Regions from separate parts of the Conexibacter sp. W3-3-2 genome, predicted to be linked through region 1. Evidence: riboswitches for the same ligand, from Rfam matches in the RefSeq annotation. Region 1 holds a riboswitch; the other holds the start of a gene.
The links. A riboswitch is a leader RNA that binds a small molecule or an ion and turns the genes downstream of it on or off. The one in region 1 is predicted to bind cyclic di-AMP.

Region 1 (7,619 bases):
AAGTCGCCGCGCTCGACGAGGTCGGCGAAGCCGTCGGCGTTCAGCACGACGGTGACGAGGTCGGGCGTGTCGGCCTTGTAGAGCTCGGCGAGCCGGTTGGAGAGCACGACGCGCGCCTCGGCCAGGCGCGCCTTGAGGCGCACGAGGCGACGGCGCTCGGAGCGCAGGTCGGCCTGGATGCGGGTGAGCGCGGCGCGCTGCGTGTCGAGGTCGCTCTGGACGACGGCCTGCCGACGGTTGTAGCGGTCGATGCGGTCCTGCAGGCTCTCGATCCGCTGCGTGTACTGCGTGATGTCGCGCGACAGGACCCGCTCGGTGCCCTTGCGCTTGCCGATCTTGCCGCGGGTGACCTCGATCTTTTTCTGGATCGCCTGGGCGCTGCGCGCGGTCGGCTCCTCGCCGCTGGAGAGCACGGGCAGGGCCGCCCACAGCAGGAGCGGCAGGAGGACGGAGACGAGCAGCAGGCGCAGACGCACGGCGGTTCACGCTAGCAACGGTCCGGCGGAGCCCGAGCCACTGCAAGCAGTCCTGCGCGGCGGCCTGCGGGCGCGTCGGTGCGCCCGCGTCGGTCCCCTTTACCGATCGTGAAGCCGGGCCTGTCACCATCCACCCATGAGACCGACCTCCTTCGGCAAGGACACGGGCCTGCAGGCCCGGATGCTCCTGACGATGTTCCTGCTGGGCGCCGTCTACGTGGTGTTCATGGGCGTCCTCTTCGCCGCCGGTGCGTCCGGCGTCATCATCGCCGTCGTCGCCGGCGGCCTGGTGTTCCTGCAGCTGTTCGCCTCCGAGGCGATCGGCCTGCGCGCGATGGGTGCGCGCGAGGTCTCGCCGCAGGAGGCCCCGGAGCTGCACGCGATGATCGAGCGGCTCTGCCTGCAGGCGGACCTGCCCAAGCCGAAGGTCGCCGTGGCCTACACGGACATGCCCAACGCGTTCGCGATGGGCCGCTCCAAGAAGCACGCGACCGTCTGCGCGACCACCGGCATCATGGACCTCCTCACGCCGGCGGAGCTCGAGGGCGTCATGGCGCACGAGCTCGCGCACATCGCCAACCGCGACGTGATGATCATGACCCTGGCGAGCTTCTTCGCCTCGGTCGCCTCGATGATCCTGCAGTTCGGCTTCATGTTCGGCGGCGGGCACAGCGACGACGACGACGGCCCGGGCTTCCTCGCGGTCATCATGGTGTCGCTGGCCGTGTACGTGATCTCGTTCTTCCTCATGCAGGCCCTCTCGCGCTACCGCGAGTTCGCGGCCGACCGCGGCGCCGCGGTGCTGACCGGCCGCCCGAGCGCGCTGGCGTCGGCGCTGATGAAGATCAGCGGCGGCATGGACCGGATCCCGCAGAAGGACCTGCGGGCGAGCAGCGAGATGGCCGCGTTCTACATCTTCCCTCCGGGGACGAAGTCGGCGATCGGCAGCCTGTTCTCCACGCACCCGCCGATGGACAAGCGGATCGACGCGCTGATGCGCCTCGAGGGGCAGCTCCAGGGCACCCGCTGACATGGGCTTCTTCGACGCCCTGCTCGGCAAGCGGAAGGTCGCGCAGCCGGCCGCCAAGGACCGGCTGTTCGCGATGTCCACCGCGCACATCGCGATGGACGTCGACGGCCTGCGGGCGCGCGGCCGGGCGGGGATCGTCTTCCAGTCCCTGGGGACCGCGGACTTCTCGCGGGTCGTCCAGGAGATGGAGGAGGTCCTGCACGGGACCGGCGAGGAGACCGGCACGACCGTCTCCTCGCAGGACGACTCGTTCGGCTACCGCTGGATGATCCTCGAGGACCCCGACGTCGAGGACCTCGTCGTCGGCGTGCACGCGGTCAACGACGCGCTGGCGATCGCCGGCTACGGCGACCGCACGCTGGCCGCGGTGTTCGCCTACGAGGACGGCAGCCAGCCCCTGTACTGGATCTACAACATCAAGCGGGGCTCCTGGTACCCGTTCGTGCCGGCGGGCGGCGAGCAGGCCCGGTCCAACGAGCGCGAGCTGCAGCTGAAGGCCCGCTACGGCGGCGACCTGCCGATCGAGCCGGAGCTCGAGCGCTGGTTCCCCCTGTGGGGCGTGCCGCTCTAGGAGCGCTCAGCGGTCGCGGTAGGCGCGGACCTTCGCGCGGTTGCCGCAGACCTCCATCGAGCACCAGCGGCGCGAGCGGTTGCGCGAGACGTCGTAGAAGGCCCAGCCGCAGTCGTCGGCCGGGCAGATCTTCAGCCGCGTCCAGGTGCCGTCCGCCTGCGCGGCGGCGACGACGGCCAGCAGCCGCCCGAACGCGCCGAGCACGCCCGGGACGCCGCAGGCGACGACCGACCAGCCCTCCGGGGCGAAGCGCACGCCCAGGTCGGCGTCCGCCGCGGTGGCGTTGAGGACGCGGACCGCGGACGGGTCGGGCGTGCCGCCGTCGTGGTTGCAGGCCAGCAGCGCCCGCAGCGCGTCGCGCAGGGCGCGGGCCGCCTGCACGTCGGCCGCCGTGGGGACGGCCTCGGCGGCCAGGCCCACGGTGCCGCGCAGCGCCTCGACGAGCCCGTCGGGATCGGTCAGCCCGTCGGTGCCCGCGTCGAGGTCAAGCGTGTTGACGAACACGCGCACGGGCTCCAGCGCCGCCGGGGCGCAGAAGCCGTCGTGATGGCCGCCATCAGGAAATGTCACCGCCATGGGCAATTGACAGGTTACACCTCGCCACCTAGGTTGGTCACCACTGTCATCGCAAGACCGGTTACGACCTACCGGTCGGTCGGGAGGCCACCATGCTCCACCCCTCGTCGCTCACCCACGACCTCGCCGCGGCGCGGCACGCCGACGTCGCCCGGCGCGCCCGGCGCGTACGCCTCGTCCGCCCGCGGCCCGACCGCCGCACCTCGTGAGCGCCGCGATGCGCGTCCTGCACCTCGACGAGACGCCGCCCGTCGACACGCCGTGGGACGGCGTGCCCGCCTGGACGCCCGTCCGGCGCCTCCTCGACGTCGGCGCGTTCGGCGTCAACGTCCAGACCGCGGCCGCCGTCGGCGACCCGCTGATCGAACCGCACGACGAGACCGCGAGCGGCCACGAGGAGCTGTACGTCGTGCTGCGCGGCAGCGCGACGGTGACGGCCGGGGACCGGACGGTCGACGTCCGGGCCGGCAGCCTCGTCTTCCTGCCCGATCCGACCGTGCGCCGGTCGGCGACCGCGACGGCGCCGGCCACGGCCGTCCTGGCCGTCGGCGCCGCGCGCGGGACCGCGTACGCCCCACCTGCGTGGGAGGAGCGCTGGGCGCGCGAGCTCGGCCTCCCCTGAGCGGGAGGCCCACACGCGCGCCCGGGCGATCAGTCCGGGATCAGGCCGTCACCGGTGAACTCGGCGGCGGCCTCGGTGAGCGTGAGGTCCGCGGGCGGCACGATCACGTCCGAGGACTCGATCTCGTCGTCGCCGACCGCGACCCCGTTGGTGCGGATGAACTGGAGCAGCTCCTCGAAGGACTCGTGGAAGCGGTCCTCGTCGTCGGCCTCCACGGCCGCGACGACCGCGTTGTCGAGCTCGTTGAGCGGGCCCTGGTGCTCGTCGGGGATGCGGTACTGCCCCTCGTTGGAGATGCGGACGATCACGGCTTCTCCTCCTGCGCGGGCTCGGCCGCCGGCACGTCACCGGTCGGGGCCGCGGCGCCGCCGGCGCCGGCCTCGAGCTGGCCGGGAGCGGCGCCCCCGCCGACCCCGAGCTCGGCCCGCATCTTCGCGAGCTCGTCGTCCACCATGCTGCCGCTCGTCAGCTCGGCGAGCTGCCGGTCGATGTCGTCGGCGCCACCCTCCCCCAGCTGGGTGAGGTCCTCGAAGGTGCCGGCCGCCTCGAGCTCGGCGACCGCGTCGGCGCGCGCCTTCATGTTCTCGGTCTTGTCGACCGCGCGCTGCATCGCGAGCCCGACGTCGGCCATCTCCTCGCCGACCCCGGTCGCAGCCTCGGAGATCCGGACCTGGGCCTCCGCAGCGGAGTACTGGGCCTTGATGACCTCCTTCTTCGTCCGGAAGGCCTCGATCTTCGCGCGGAGCTTCTTCTCCGAGTCGATCAGCTTCTGCTGCTGGGCCTCGAGCTCGGCGACCTGCTGGTCGAGCGACTGCAGCTCGGTCTGCGCGAGCTGCTTGCGCTCCAGCGCGGTGCGGGCGAGCTCCTCGTTGCCGGCGGAGAGCGCCTGACGGGCCTGCGTGTCGAGCTTCACGACGGACTGCTCGAGCTTCTGCGACTGCATCTGCAGGCGCTTCTTCGAGGTGACGACGTCGGCGATGCCCTTCTTGACGTTCTGGAGGGCCTCCAGCTGCTTCTGGTAGCTGTAGTCCAGCGTCTCGGCGGGGTCCTCCGCCTTGTCCAGCATCTTCGAGATCTTCGCCTTGATGACGGTGGACATGCGTCCGGTCATTCCGGCCATACGGTCTCCTCGGGCTCAGGTGGAACGTGCCCCCTGAGCGTACTGGACGCGCCCGGTGTGCCGAGCGCCTACAGGCCGACCGGCCGGCGCGCCTTGAAGCCCCGGTTGGACTTCCGCAGCGGGCGCCAGCGCGGGCCCTTCAGACCGCCGCGGTCGTCCGCGGCACTGGTGTCGAGGCGGATGCCCGCGACCGTCATGTACGCGTGGTCGGACGCCGTGTAGACCGTCACCCACTTGCCGCGGCCCGCCTTGCCCCAGGTGAAGAACGAGCGCGAGTCGCGCGGGCGCCGCAGCAGGTCGGCGCCGGCGAGCGCGAAGGAGACCGTGCCGGAGCAGTCGTAGGCGGTGTCCTCGAAGTCGCCGTGGCCGCCGCCGTACCGGTACGGCAGGCCGACGATCCCGTTCGCGGCCCAGATGATCTGCTTGACCGCGTCCGGCGCGTTCTCGGGCGCGGACGCGATGCCGTCCTCGTCGATCACCGCGACGTCCCCCGGGACGGTCGGGAAGCTCGTCGGATCGACCGTGCCGAACTCCGCGCCACCGGCCTTCGCCGACGCGTCGGACTGGACCGTCGGGGCCTGCTCCTCCTGCGCGGCCTTGCCCTTCTTCGCGGCGGACGCCCCGGACGGGACGACGAGCGCGAGGCCGGCGAGAACGGCTATGAGAAGGAATGCCCGGAGTCGGAGCACAGACGGACTGCTTTCTTTCGACGGCCTCCGGGGTTAGCTGACGGGCTCGCGCAGAAAGAACCAGCGCGTCCGATCACGATCGGATTCGCCCCAACGACGTGGGTCCCCCGTCCCTGGTGTTCCGTCCAGGGTTCGGCAATTCGCGGCAGCGTAGCGAACTGCACGACGGATTGCAGCCTTTCGTGCTGCCAGCGTCCGTGCAGCCCCGACAGGCGCGTGCCACGGGCGTCGTGGATATGGTCGCGCCAGCATGCTCCGTCCCGCCCTGCCCGCCGCCCTCCTCGTCCTCGCGCTCGCCGCCGCCGGTTGCGGCAAGGGCGACGGTCCTGCCACGGGATCGACGACCGCGGCCCCCGCCGTCGGCGCGAAGAGCGACGAGAAGGACGCGGCCACCGACCTCGGCTTCCCGACGTTCGCGACGAAGAACACGACGCGGGTCGGCGGCGGGGACGCCCCGACGATCGCCGCCGCGGTCGCCCGGGCCGTGTACCCCGGCGGCGAGCGCGGCCAGCGGCCCGCCGCCGTCGCGCTCGCGCCCGCGAAGGACTGGCGCGTCGCGCTCGCCTCCGCCTCGCTGATGGCCCCCCGGTGCGCGCCCCGCTGCTGCTCTCCGACGGCGACGGGCCCGACGTGACGGTCGAAGCGCTGCAGGCGCTCGCCCCGACGGGCTCGGCGCAGGCCGGCGGCGCGCAGGTCGTCCGGGTCGGCGACGTGTTCCGTCCGGCCCGCCTGAAGACCACCGACGTCGGCGGCCGCAACCCCGCCGCGATCGCGCGCGCGCTCGACGCGTTCGGGCGGGCGGTGCGCGGGTCGGACACCGGCCGCGTGCTCGTCGTCAGCAGCGACGCGCCCGAGTACGCGATGCCGGCCGCCGCCTGGGCCGCGAAGTCCGGTGACCCGATCCTGTTCGTCACGCGCACGACGGTTCCCGCGGAGACGCTCGCCGCGCTGAAGACCCACAGCAAGCCGAAGATCTACGTGCTCGGGCCGTCCAAGGTCATCGGGCCGGCGGTGACCAGGCGCTGCGCGCGACCGGCACGGTGACGCGGATCGGCGACCAGGACCCGGTCACCAACGCGATCGCCTTCGCGCGCTACCGCGACGGCGAGTTCGGCTGGGGCATCACCGATCCCGGCCACGGGCTCGTGTTCGCGGGCACCCGGCGCCCCGCCGACGCGGGTGCCGCCGCCGCGCTCTCGGCCAGCGGCACCTACGGCCCGTTGCTGCTGCTGGCGCGCGGCGACGCGCTGCCCAAGCCGCTCGAGCAGTTCCTGCTCGACATCCAGCCCGGCTACGACCGGGACCCCGTGCGCGGGGTCTACAATCACGGCTGGATCGTGGGTGACGACCAGGCCGTCGAGACCGGGGTCCAGGCGACCGTCGACGGTCTCCTGGAGATCGCGCCGGTGAACGCCGCCGCACCGGAGCCCACGGCCACCACGACGCAGCCGACGGCGACCACCAAGGCGCCGCCGACCCGCACCACTCCCACCACCACCACGACGACCCCCCGGAGCGCCCCGTGAGCGAAGCAGAGTCCCCCGAGCGCAGCGACCGTCGCGGCTCCGTCCCGGACGTCACGATCGACGACGTGCGCGAGCTCATGGGGGCCTCCACCCCGCACTTCGCGCTGCAGATCCGCAACCGGATCGCCAAGCTCGTCCGCGACCTGCCGGCCGAGCACCCCGCCCGCATCCTCGGCGAGCAGGAGATCGCCCGGCTGACCAAGCTCGGCTTCTCCGGCGAGACGCGCGGCACGCAGCGCGAGGAGGGGATCGCCCCGCTCGCCTCCGTGTCCGAGGACCTGCGCTGACGCGCTAGCGGCGCAGGCTGCTGCGCCGGCAGCGCGGCGTGAAGACGCCCGCGTGGCGCAGGCAGATCTCGACCTCCGCCGCCTTGCCCTGGACCGAGAACGAGCCGTCCTTCACGCCCCCGCGGCCGGAGGCCGGCCACTCGTTCCAGCTGATCCCGCGGAACCAGCCGCCGTCGTAGGCGATCGGCGTCCAGACGTCGAACGCCGCCCGCACCGGGCGGGCCTGCGCGGACTCGCGCACGACGCCCCCGGCCTGCTGCTGGTCATAGTCCGACTTCTCCGGGAACGCCGCCGTGCCGGTGCGGGACAGGTACCCGAGGCTCAGGCCGACCGGCTTGTCGTACTCGGCCTGGATGTTGCGCACGAGCTGGGCGGGCCCGGCGGGCAGGCCCGTCGTCGACGACGCCCACGCGGCGGTGAGCGCGCCGATCGTCGGGTCGGGCGGCTCGGCGAGCAGCGGGAACTCGGCGGAGATCGACACGAGGTCGAGGGCGTCCCAGAAGAACAGGTGCTGCTCGGGGTCCTTGGCGTCCTCGACGATCGAGTCCCACGCCGCCGTGTAGGTCAGCTCCCCCCGGTAGCCGCGCCCGTCGCCCATCAGCGCCCCGGAGCGCAGCTCGGCGATGATCGCCCGCCACTCGGCCCGGTCGTCCTCGCTGTCGGTCATGCCCGACAGCCCCGTGCCGATCACCAGGCCCTCGGCGCCCGTGTCGCGCGCGATC
Region 2 (7,619 bases), 100 kb from region 1:
GCCCGAGGATCGGGTTGCGGTAGCGGTACTCGGAGGCGACGTCCATCTCGACGGGGACGCGCGCCCACTCCTCGATCGCGTAGCGGCCGATGAGCCCGGCGTTGAACGAGGTGCCGCAGGCGACGATGACGATCCGGTCGACGTTGGCGAGGATCGACTCGTCGAGCGCGCCCTCGTCGTCGAGGTCGACGCCGTCCTCGCGCAGCGTGCGGTCGGCGAGCGTCTCGGCGACGACGTCGGACTGCTCGTAGATCTCCTTGAGCATGAACGTCTCGTAGCCGCCCTTCTCGGCGGTCTCCTCGTCCCAGTCGATCGTCGTGACCTCGCGGTCGATCGGGGCGCCGCCGGGGCTCATGAACGCGACCTCGTCGGCGGTGACGACGACGAGCTCGCCGTCCTCGATGACCTGGACGTCGCGGGTGTGCTTGAGGAACGCGGGGATCGCGGAGGCGAGGAACGTCTCGCCGTCGCCGCGGCCGATGATCAGCGGGCACTCCTTGCGGGCGGCGACGAGCGTGTCGGGGTCGTCGAGGCCCATCGCGACGAACGCGTAGTGCCCCTCGAGCTCCAGGAACGAGCGGCGGACCGCCTCGGCGAGCGTGTCGCACTGGTCGCGGTGCGAGGAGACGAGGTGGGCGATGACCTCGGCGTCGGTCTCGGAGGTGAAGTGCGCGCCGCCGGCGATGAGGCGCTGCTTGAGCGCCATGTAGTTCTCGACGATGCCGTTGACGACGACGTGGATCCGGTTGCGGTTGTCGTAGTGCGGGTGCGCGTTCTGCTCGTTGACGCGGCCGTGGGTCGCCCACCGCGTGTGGCCGATGCCGATCGTGATCGGCGCCGCGGTGACGGTGCCGGCGAGCATCTCTGGGGTGATCGCGGCCCAGGCGCCGGTGGCCTGGACGAGGGCGGCCTCGAGGTTGTCGAGGTTGCCGACGGCGCGGACGGAGGCGATGCGGTCGCCGTCGACGACCGAGACGCCGGCCGAGTCGTAGCCGCGGTACTCGAGCTTGCGCAGTCCGTCGAGCAGGACGGGCTGGGCGTCCTTCTTGCCGACGTATCCGACGATGCCGCACATGGCGTGGATCCTTCCGGGACGGGGTCCGGTCGCGGGCGCGCAGGGCGCGCCGACTGGCCGGGGTTTCGCTGAACCTAGCGCCGGATCCTGCCCCGGTTACCGCATTCCGTACACATGTGCGACTTTTCCCGTACAGTCGTACGATGAGCACGCCGAAAGGCACCGCCCGTCGCGCCGAGATCGTCGCGGCCGCCGGCCGCGTCCTCGTGCGCGACGGCATCGATGCGGTCCACCACCGTGCCGTCGCCGGTGAGGCGGGGATCGGCCTGGGGACCGCGACCTACCACTTCCCCGCGGCGGAGGAGCTGCGCGCGGCCGCCCTGCGCGCGCTCGCCGACGCCGACGTCGCCCGCATGGCCAGCGCCGCCGGACGGGTCCCCCTGACGCGCCGCGACCCGCGCGACGCCGCCGCGGTCCTCGTGGGCCTGCTGCTGCCCGAGCACGACGACGAGCTCGTCGCGTGGTGCGAGCGCTGGGCACGCGGCGCCCGCCGTCCCGGCGGGGGCGACGACGCCCGCCGCGTGCGCACGGCCGCCCGCGCGCTCGTCAGCGACGTGCTCGGCCGCTCGGGACGCGCGACCGCCCCGCCCGCCGACCTCGTCCTCGCGATCGTCGACGGGGCGGTCCTCGGCGCGCTCGCGGAGGGCCAGGACGCCGAGCGGGCCCGCGCCCGCGCGGTCGCGGCGCTCGCGTTCGTGCTGCACGAGCGCTGAGCGGCGGGCCGACCCGACCGACCGGTCGGTCGGGTGGTCTAGGCGGAGCGCTCGACGACGGCGACGAGCCGCGCGCAGACCGCGTCGGTCTCGTCCTGCGTCGGCGCCTCGACCATCACGCGCACGAGCTGCTCGGTCCCGGAGGGCCGCACGAGGACGCGGCCGCGCCCCTCGAGGTCGGCGTCCTCGGCGGCGATCGCGTCGGCGAGGGCCGGGTCGGCCATCGCGGCGTCACGGTCGGGCACCGGCACGTTCACGAGCCGCTGCGGGAGCTTGCGCATCGCCTGCTGCCCGGCGAGATCGCGCCCGTCCAGCGCCTCGAGCGTCAGCAGCGCGCTCGCGATGCCGTCACCGGAGGGGACGAACTCCATGTCGATGATGTGCCCGGACTGCTCGCCCCCGAGCCGCCAGCCGCTGCGCTTGAGCTCCTCCAGCACGTAGCGGTCGCCGACGCTCGTCACCGCCACGTCGACCGCGGCGTCGCGCATCGCGTGGTGGAAGCCGTAGTTCGTCATCACCGTGACCGCCACCCCGCCGCCGAGCCGCCCGCCCGCGTGCAGGTGCGTGGCGACCAGCGCGATCAGCTCGTCGCCGTCGACGACCCGGCCGTCCCGGTCGGCCGCGAGCACCCGGTCGCCGTCCCCGTCGAACGCGAAGCCGAGATCGTGCCCGCCCGCGACCACGCGGGCCGCGAGCGCGTCCACGTGCGTGGAGCCGCAGCCCTCGTTGATGTTGCGCCCGTCGGGCTCGTGCGCGACCACCGTCACGGTGGCCCCGAGCCGCCGGAAGATCTCCGGAGCGGCACGGAACGTCGCGCCGTTGGCGCAGTCCAGCAGCACGTCGAGGCCGTCGAGGCCGAGCGACGCGAAGCGGGTGTGCAGCTCGCGCAGGTAGTCCTCGAGCGTGCCGTGGAGCGTCCGCACGCGGCCGATCGCCGCGGGCGCCGCAACCGGCTCCTCCAGGCGCCGCTCGATGGCCAGCTCGGTGGCGTCGGAGAGCTTCATGCCGTCCGCGCCGAAGAACTTGATGCCGTTGTCGCGGAACGGGTTGTGCGAGGCGCTGATGACCGCGGCGACGTCGAACCCGTAGCGGCGGACCAGGAGCGGCGCGGCCGGGGTCGGCAGGATCCCGCCGAGCAGCACGTCGCCGCCCGCCGAGGTCACCCCGGCGGCCAGCGCGGCCTCGAGCATCTCGCCCGACTCCCGCGTGTCGCGGATGACGAGCACCTGCGGCCGCTGCGCGGCCGCCTCCAGCGTGACGGCCCGGCCGAGCCCGAGGGCGAGCTCGGCCGTGAGCTTCTCGCCGGCGACGCCACGGACGCCGTCGGTGCCGAACAGCTTGCGAGCCATGGCTCGTGCGGCTGTGCGCTAGCGCTTGCTGAACTGCGGGCGCTTGCGGGCCTTCTTGAGGCCGGCCTTCTTGCGCTCCTTGACGCGCGCGTCACGCGTCAGGAAGCCGCGGCGCTTGAGCTCGCCACGGAGGTTCGGGTCCGCCTCGAGCAGCGCGCGGGAGATGCCGTGGCGCAGCGCGCCGGCCTGCGAGCTGACCCCGCCGCCGTGCATGCGGGCGACGACGTCCATGCGCGTCTCGAAGCCGACGGCCTCGAGCGGCTGGCGGATGTTGCGCTGCAGCGTGTCGCGCGGGAAGAACTCCTCCAGCGACTTGCCGTTGATCGTGTACGCGCCGGTGCCCGGCTTCAGGATCACGCGGGCGACCGCGGTCTTGCGCTTGCCGGTCGCGCGGTAGCGCGCGCCCTCGGCGAGCACGATCGACGCGGCGATCGGCTGGTCGTCGACGACGTCCTCGTCGACCTCGTCGCCGGTGGCCGGCTCCTCGCCGTCCTCCGCGTACGGGTCGGCGGCGCCGCTCTCGCCCTCCAGGACGATGTCGACCTCGAGATCCATGCCGGGGATCGCGGGCTTCTCGCGCGGCGTCTCCTCGACGTACTCGACGTCCTCGTCCTCGTCGGCGACCTCGGCCTCCGCGACCGGCTCGGCCGGGGCGTCGGCGGCGGGCTCGGCAGGCGCGTCGGCCGCGGGCTCCGCCGGGGCCTGGGCCTCCGGGGTCACCTCGGCCGGCGTCTCCTCCGGGGCCTGGTCGTCGTTGGGCGTCTCGTCGATCATCAGGACTGGATCTCCATCGGCTGCGGCTTCTGGGCCTCGTGCGGGTGCTCCGGGCCGGCGTAGACCTTGAGCTTGGTGAGCTGCTTGCGCGCCAGGCGGTTCTTGGGGAGCATCCCCTTCACGGCCTTGCGGATGACCTCTTCGGGGCGCCGGTCGATCATCTCCTCGAACGTGCGCGACTTGAGGCCGCCCGGGAAGCCCGAGTGGCGGTAGTACATCTTGTCGGTGCGCTTGTTGCCGGTGACGACGATCTTCTCCGCGTTGATCACGACGACGAAGTCGCCGGTGTCCACGTGCGGGGTGTAGTCCGGCTTGCGCTTGCCCCGCAGCTGGTCGGCGATCTGGGTCGCGAGGCGACCGAGCGTCTGCCCGGAGGCGTCGACGACGACCCAGTTCCGCTCGCGGGTGGTGGGGTTGGCGACGTACGTCTTCATAAGAGAGAGGGCGCAGCACGACAGGGCGCGCGGCGGCGGTGAAGTGTAGGGGATCGCGCCGCGCGACGACGTCCGCCCCCTCACCGCCCCGGACGGACGTGTGGCTGACAGCGACCGGCGCCGCCGCTATCGTCCCCGACGACGTCTGCAGCAAACGCCGAGTCCGTCGCTCCCGCCCGGGGAGCGGTGGAGCGGGGGACCCAACGGATCCATGATCCAGGGGCGAATCCGGACACCCGTCCGGTAGCGCGGCACTCGACCGCGCGAGCCCGTCAGCTCACCCCGTAGGCCGTCATACGAGGAGCTGAGGACCCATCCATCGCGTCCATCTGTCGTTCGCCGTGCTGTCCGCCGCGTTCCTGGCGGGCCCGGCCGTCGCCGTCGCCGCCAGCGGCTCGGGCGGGTCGTTCGCGTCCGAGACGCCGCAGGTCACCGGGATCGCGTGCGTCACCGCGTGCACGGGCCTGGACAGCGCCGGCCCCGGCAGCGTCGTGCGGCTCAGCGGCGAGGCGCTCGACCGGGTGAGCGCGGTCGCGTTCCTCGGCGCCGACGGCATCGCCGACGACCGCATGGCCGCGCCGACGGCGACGGGCCCCGGGTCCGTCACCGTGACCGTCCCGGCGGGCGCCGCCAGCGGGCCGGTCGCGGTCGCCAACGACGACGGGAACGCGTCCGGCCCGTCGCGAGCCCGGCTCGCGGTGGTCTCCCCCGCCACGGCCGTGTCGAGCGGCGGCGTCGAGGCCCGGGTCGAGGCCCGACGGGTCTTCTACGCCGGACGCCGCAAGGCACGGCTCAGCTACTTCGTGCGCAGCGCCGGGCCCGCGAGCGCCCGCGCCGAGCTCGTCAAGGCGCGCACCGGCACGGTCGTGCGCTCCTACCCGGCGGTCACCGTGCCGGGCCGCACCGTCCAGAGCCTCGAGTGGGACGGCACGGTCGGCGGCAAGGTGCCCAGCGACGGCACCTACCTGTGGCGGCTGCGGCTGCGGCCCGCCGGGACCACCGCGACGATGGCCCAGTCCGGCGAGACCGTCGTCGAGCAGCCCTTCGAGTTCGTGCGCGACCGCTTCCCGATCCTCGGCCGCTACCGGTTCGGGACGGGGGCCGGCGAGTTCGGTGCCGCGCGCGGCGGGCGCTCCCACCAGGGCCGCGACGTCTTCGCCGCCTGCGGCACGCCGCTGGGCGCCGTCCGCGGCGGCCGCGTGAAGTTCGCGGGCGTGCAGGCGCGCGCCGGGAACTACCTCGTCATCGACCCGGACGGCACCGGGCAGGACCACGTCTACATGCACCTGCGCCGCAAGGTGACCTTCCGCAAGGGCGACCGGGTGTTCACCGGCCAGCGGATCGGCGAGGTCGGTGACACCGGCGTCGCCGACGGCTGCCACCTGCACTTCGAGCTGTGGACCGCCCCGGGCTGGTACTCCGGCGGGCGGCCGATCGACCCGTCGTCGGCGCTGCGCCGCTGGGAGCGCCGCTCCTAGGAGCCGCAGGACGCTAGGCCGCGACGGGTGCGCGACGCCGGGCGCGGTCGAAGCCCGCCAGGAGCCGGCCCATCGCCACGACGTGCGCCCCGGTGCCGATCACCAGGGCGCGGTACACGCGGCCGCGGCGGCCGCGGAACGTGGCGAGCGTCCGCACCCGCACGACGACGCGCCCGTCGGCGGGCGGGTCGAGCAGCACCTCCAGGCGGTAGCGCGCGAAGCGGTGGTGGCCCGAGAGGTCCAGCCGCTCGCCGGGCTCGAACGCGGTGACCGTGAAGCCCGGCCCCCAGGAGCCCACCTGCAGCGGCCGCGGGCCGCCCGGCCGGGGCGGCTGGAAGCCCCACACGTGCGTCAGCGGGCCGAGCGACCGGTCCAGCGCGCGCCCGAGGACGGCGACGACCGCGTCCCACGCCTGCGCCGCGTCGCCGGGCAGCGCCCGCACGTGCTCGTCGATCAGCGGCAGCGGCGCAGGCTCCATGCCCCGGCTACGTCCGCCGCGCACGGCGGGGATCAGCCCCCGGCGCCCGGCCCGCGCCGGGCGGCGCCTCAGCCGCTCACTCCCACTCGATCGTGCCGGGCGGCTTGGACGTGATGTCCAGGACCACCCGGTTGACCTCGCGCAGCTCGCCGATCATGCGCGCGGCGATCTGCTCGAGCAGGTCGTAGGGCAGGCGGGCCCAGTCGGCGGTCATGGCGTCGTCGGACGTGACGGCCCGGATGACGACGACGTAGCCGTAGGTGCGCTCGTCGCCCTGGACGCCGACGGTGCGGACGTCCGGCAGGACGCAGAACGACTGCCACAGGTCGCGGTACAGGCCGGCCTTGCGGATCTCGTCCTGGAGGATCGCGTCGGCGTCGCGCAGCAGGTCGAGCCGCTCCTTGGTGGCCTCCCCGCCGACGACGCGGATGGCGAGCCCGGGCCCCGGGAACGGCTGACGCCAGACCAGGCGCTCGGGCAGCCCGAGCTCGGCACCGACCGCGCGGACCTCGTCCTTGAACAGGGCGCGCAGCGGCTCGACGAGCTCGAACTGGAGGTCGTCGGGCAGGCCGCCGACGTTGTGGTGCGACTTGATCGTCGACGCGCCGGTGCCGCCGCCGGACTCGATGACGTCCGAGTAGAGCGTGCCCTGCACGAGGTACCGGGCCCCCTCCTCGCCCTGGGCGAGCTTGGCGGCCTCCTCCTCGAACACGCGGATGAACTCGGTGCCGATGATCTTGCGCTTGGCCTCCGGCTCGGTCGTCCCGCGGAGCTTGGTGAGGAAGCGCTCCTCGGCGTCGACGGCGACGAGCGGGACCTTGAAGGTGTCGCGGAACGTCTGGACGACCTGGTCGCCCTCGTTCTTGCGCATCATCCCGTGGTCGACGAACACGCAGGTGAGCTGGTCGCCGACCGCGCGGTGGACGAGCAGCGCGGCGACCGAGGAGTCGACGCCCCCGGACAGGCCGCAGATGACCTTCTTGTCGCCGACCTGCTCGCGGATCCGCGCGAGCTGCTCCTCGACGATCGACGCCGCCGACCAGGTCAGGTCGCAGCCGCACACGTCGCGGAGGAAGTTCTTGAGGATGTCCTGGCCGAACGGCGTGTGGACGACCTCGGGATGGAACTGGATGCCGTAGATGTCCCGCTCGGTCGACTCGAGCGCGGCGACCGGCGAGGCGGTCGACGCGGCGAGCGCGGTGAAGCCGGGCGGCGGCGCGAACACCGTGTCGCGGTGGCTCATCCAGCAGGGCTGCTCGGCCGGGGTGCCCGCGAGCAGCCGGCCGTGCTCGCGCACCGTGAGGGTGCTGCGGCCGTA

Region 2: it holds a riboswitch for cyclic di-AMP, as region 1 does, so the genes downstream of both, GKE82_RS22965 (M23 family metallopeptidase) here and GKE82_RS22475 (hypothetical protein) in region 1, are expected to answer to the same signal.

Annotation. Positions count from the first base shown of each region.
Region 1 is NZ_WLYW01000001.1:4,685,804-4,693,422, reverse strand. Features, by position in the region: gene GKE82_RS22510 (murein hydrolase activator EnvC) at 1-476, opposite strand, end outside; gene htpX (zinc metalloprotease HtpX) at 613-1,506, shown strand; gene GKE82_RS22500 (hypothetical protein) at 1,508-2,077, shown strand; gene GKE82_RS22495 (CGNR zinc finger domain-containing protein) at 2,084-2,653, opposite strand; gene GKE82_RS22490 (hypothetical protein) at 2,859-3,275, shown strand; gene GKE82_RS22485 (hypothetical protein) at 3,305-3,583, opposite strand; gene GKE82_RS22480 (PspA/IM30 family protein) at 3,580-4,374, opposite strand; gene GKE82_RS22475 (hypothetical protein) at 4,464-5,084, opposite strand; cyclic di-AMP (ydaO/yuaA leader) riboswitch at 5,092-5,232, opposite strand; gene GKE82_RS22470 (hypothetical protein) at 5,335-5,718, shown strand; gene GKE82_RS22465 (cell wall-binding repeat-containing protein) at 5,673-6,128, shown strand; gene GKE82_RS22460 (hypothetical protein) at 6,125-6,610, shown strand; gene GKE82_RS22455 (hypothetical protein) at 6,607-6,897, shown strand; gene GKE82_RS22450 (hypothetical protein) at 6,902-7,619, opposite strand, start outside.
Region 2 is NZ_WLYW01000001.1:4,788,392-4,796,010, reverse strand. Features, by position in the region: gene glmS (glutamine--fructose-6-phosphate transaminase (isomerizing)) at 1-1,075, opposite strand, end outside; gene GKE82_RS22985 (TetR/AcrR family transcriptional regulator) at 1,219-1,788, shown strand; gene glmM (phosphoglucosamine mutase) at 1,827-3,137, opposite strand; gene rpsI (30S ribosomal protein S9) at 3,156-3,692, opposite strand; gene rplM (50S ribosomal protein L13) at 3,911-4,345, opposite strand; cyclic di-AMP (ydaO/yuaA leader) riboswitch at 4,491-4,651, shown strand; gene GKE82_RS22965 (M23 family metallopeptidase) at 4,687-5,823, shown strand; gene GKE82_RS22960 (hypothetical protein) at 5,837-6,301, opposite strand; gene guaA (glutamine-hydrolyzing GMP synthase) at 6,378-7,619, opposite strand, start outside.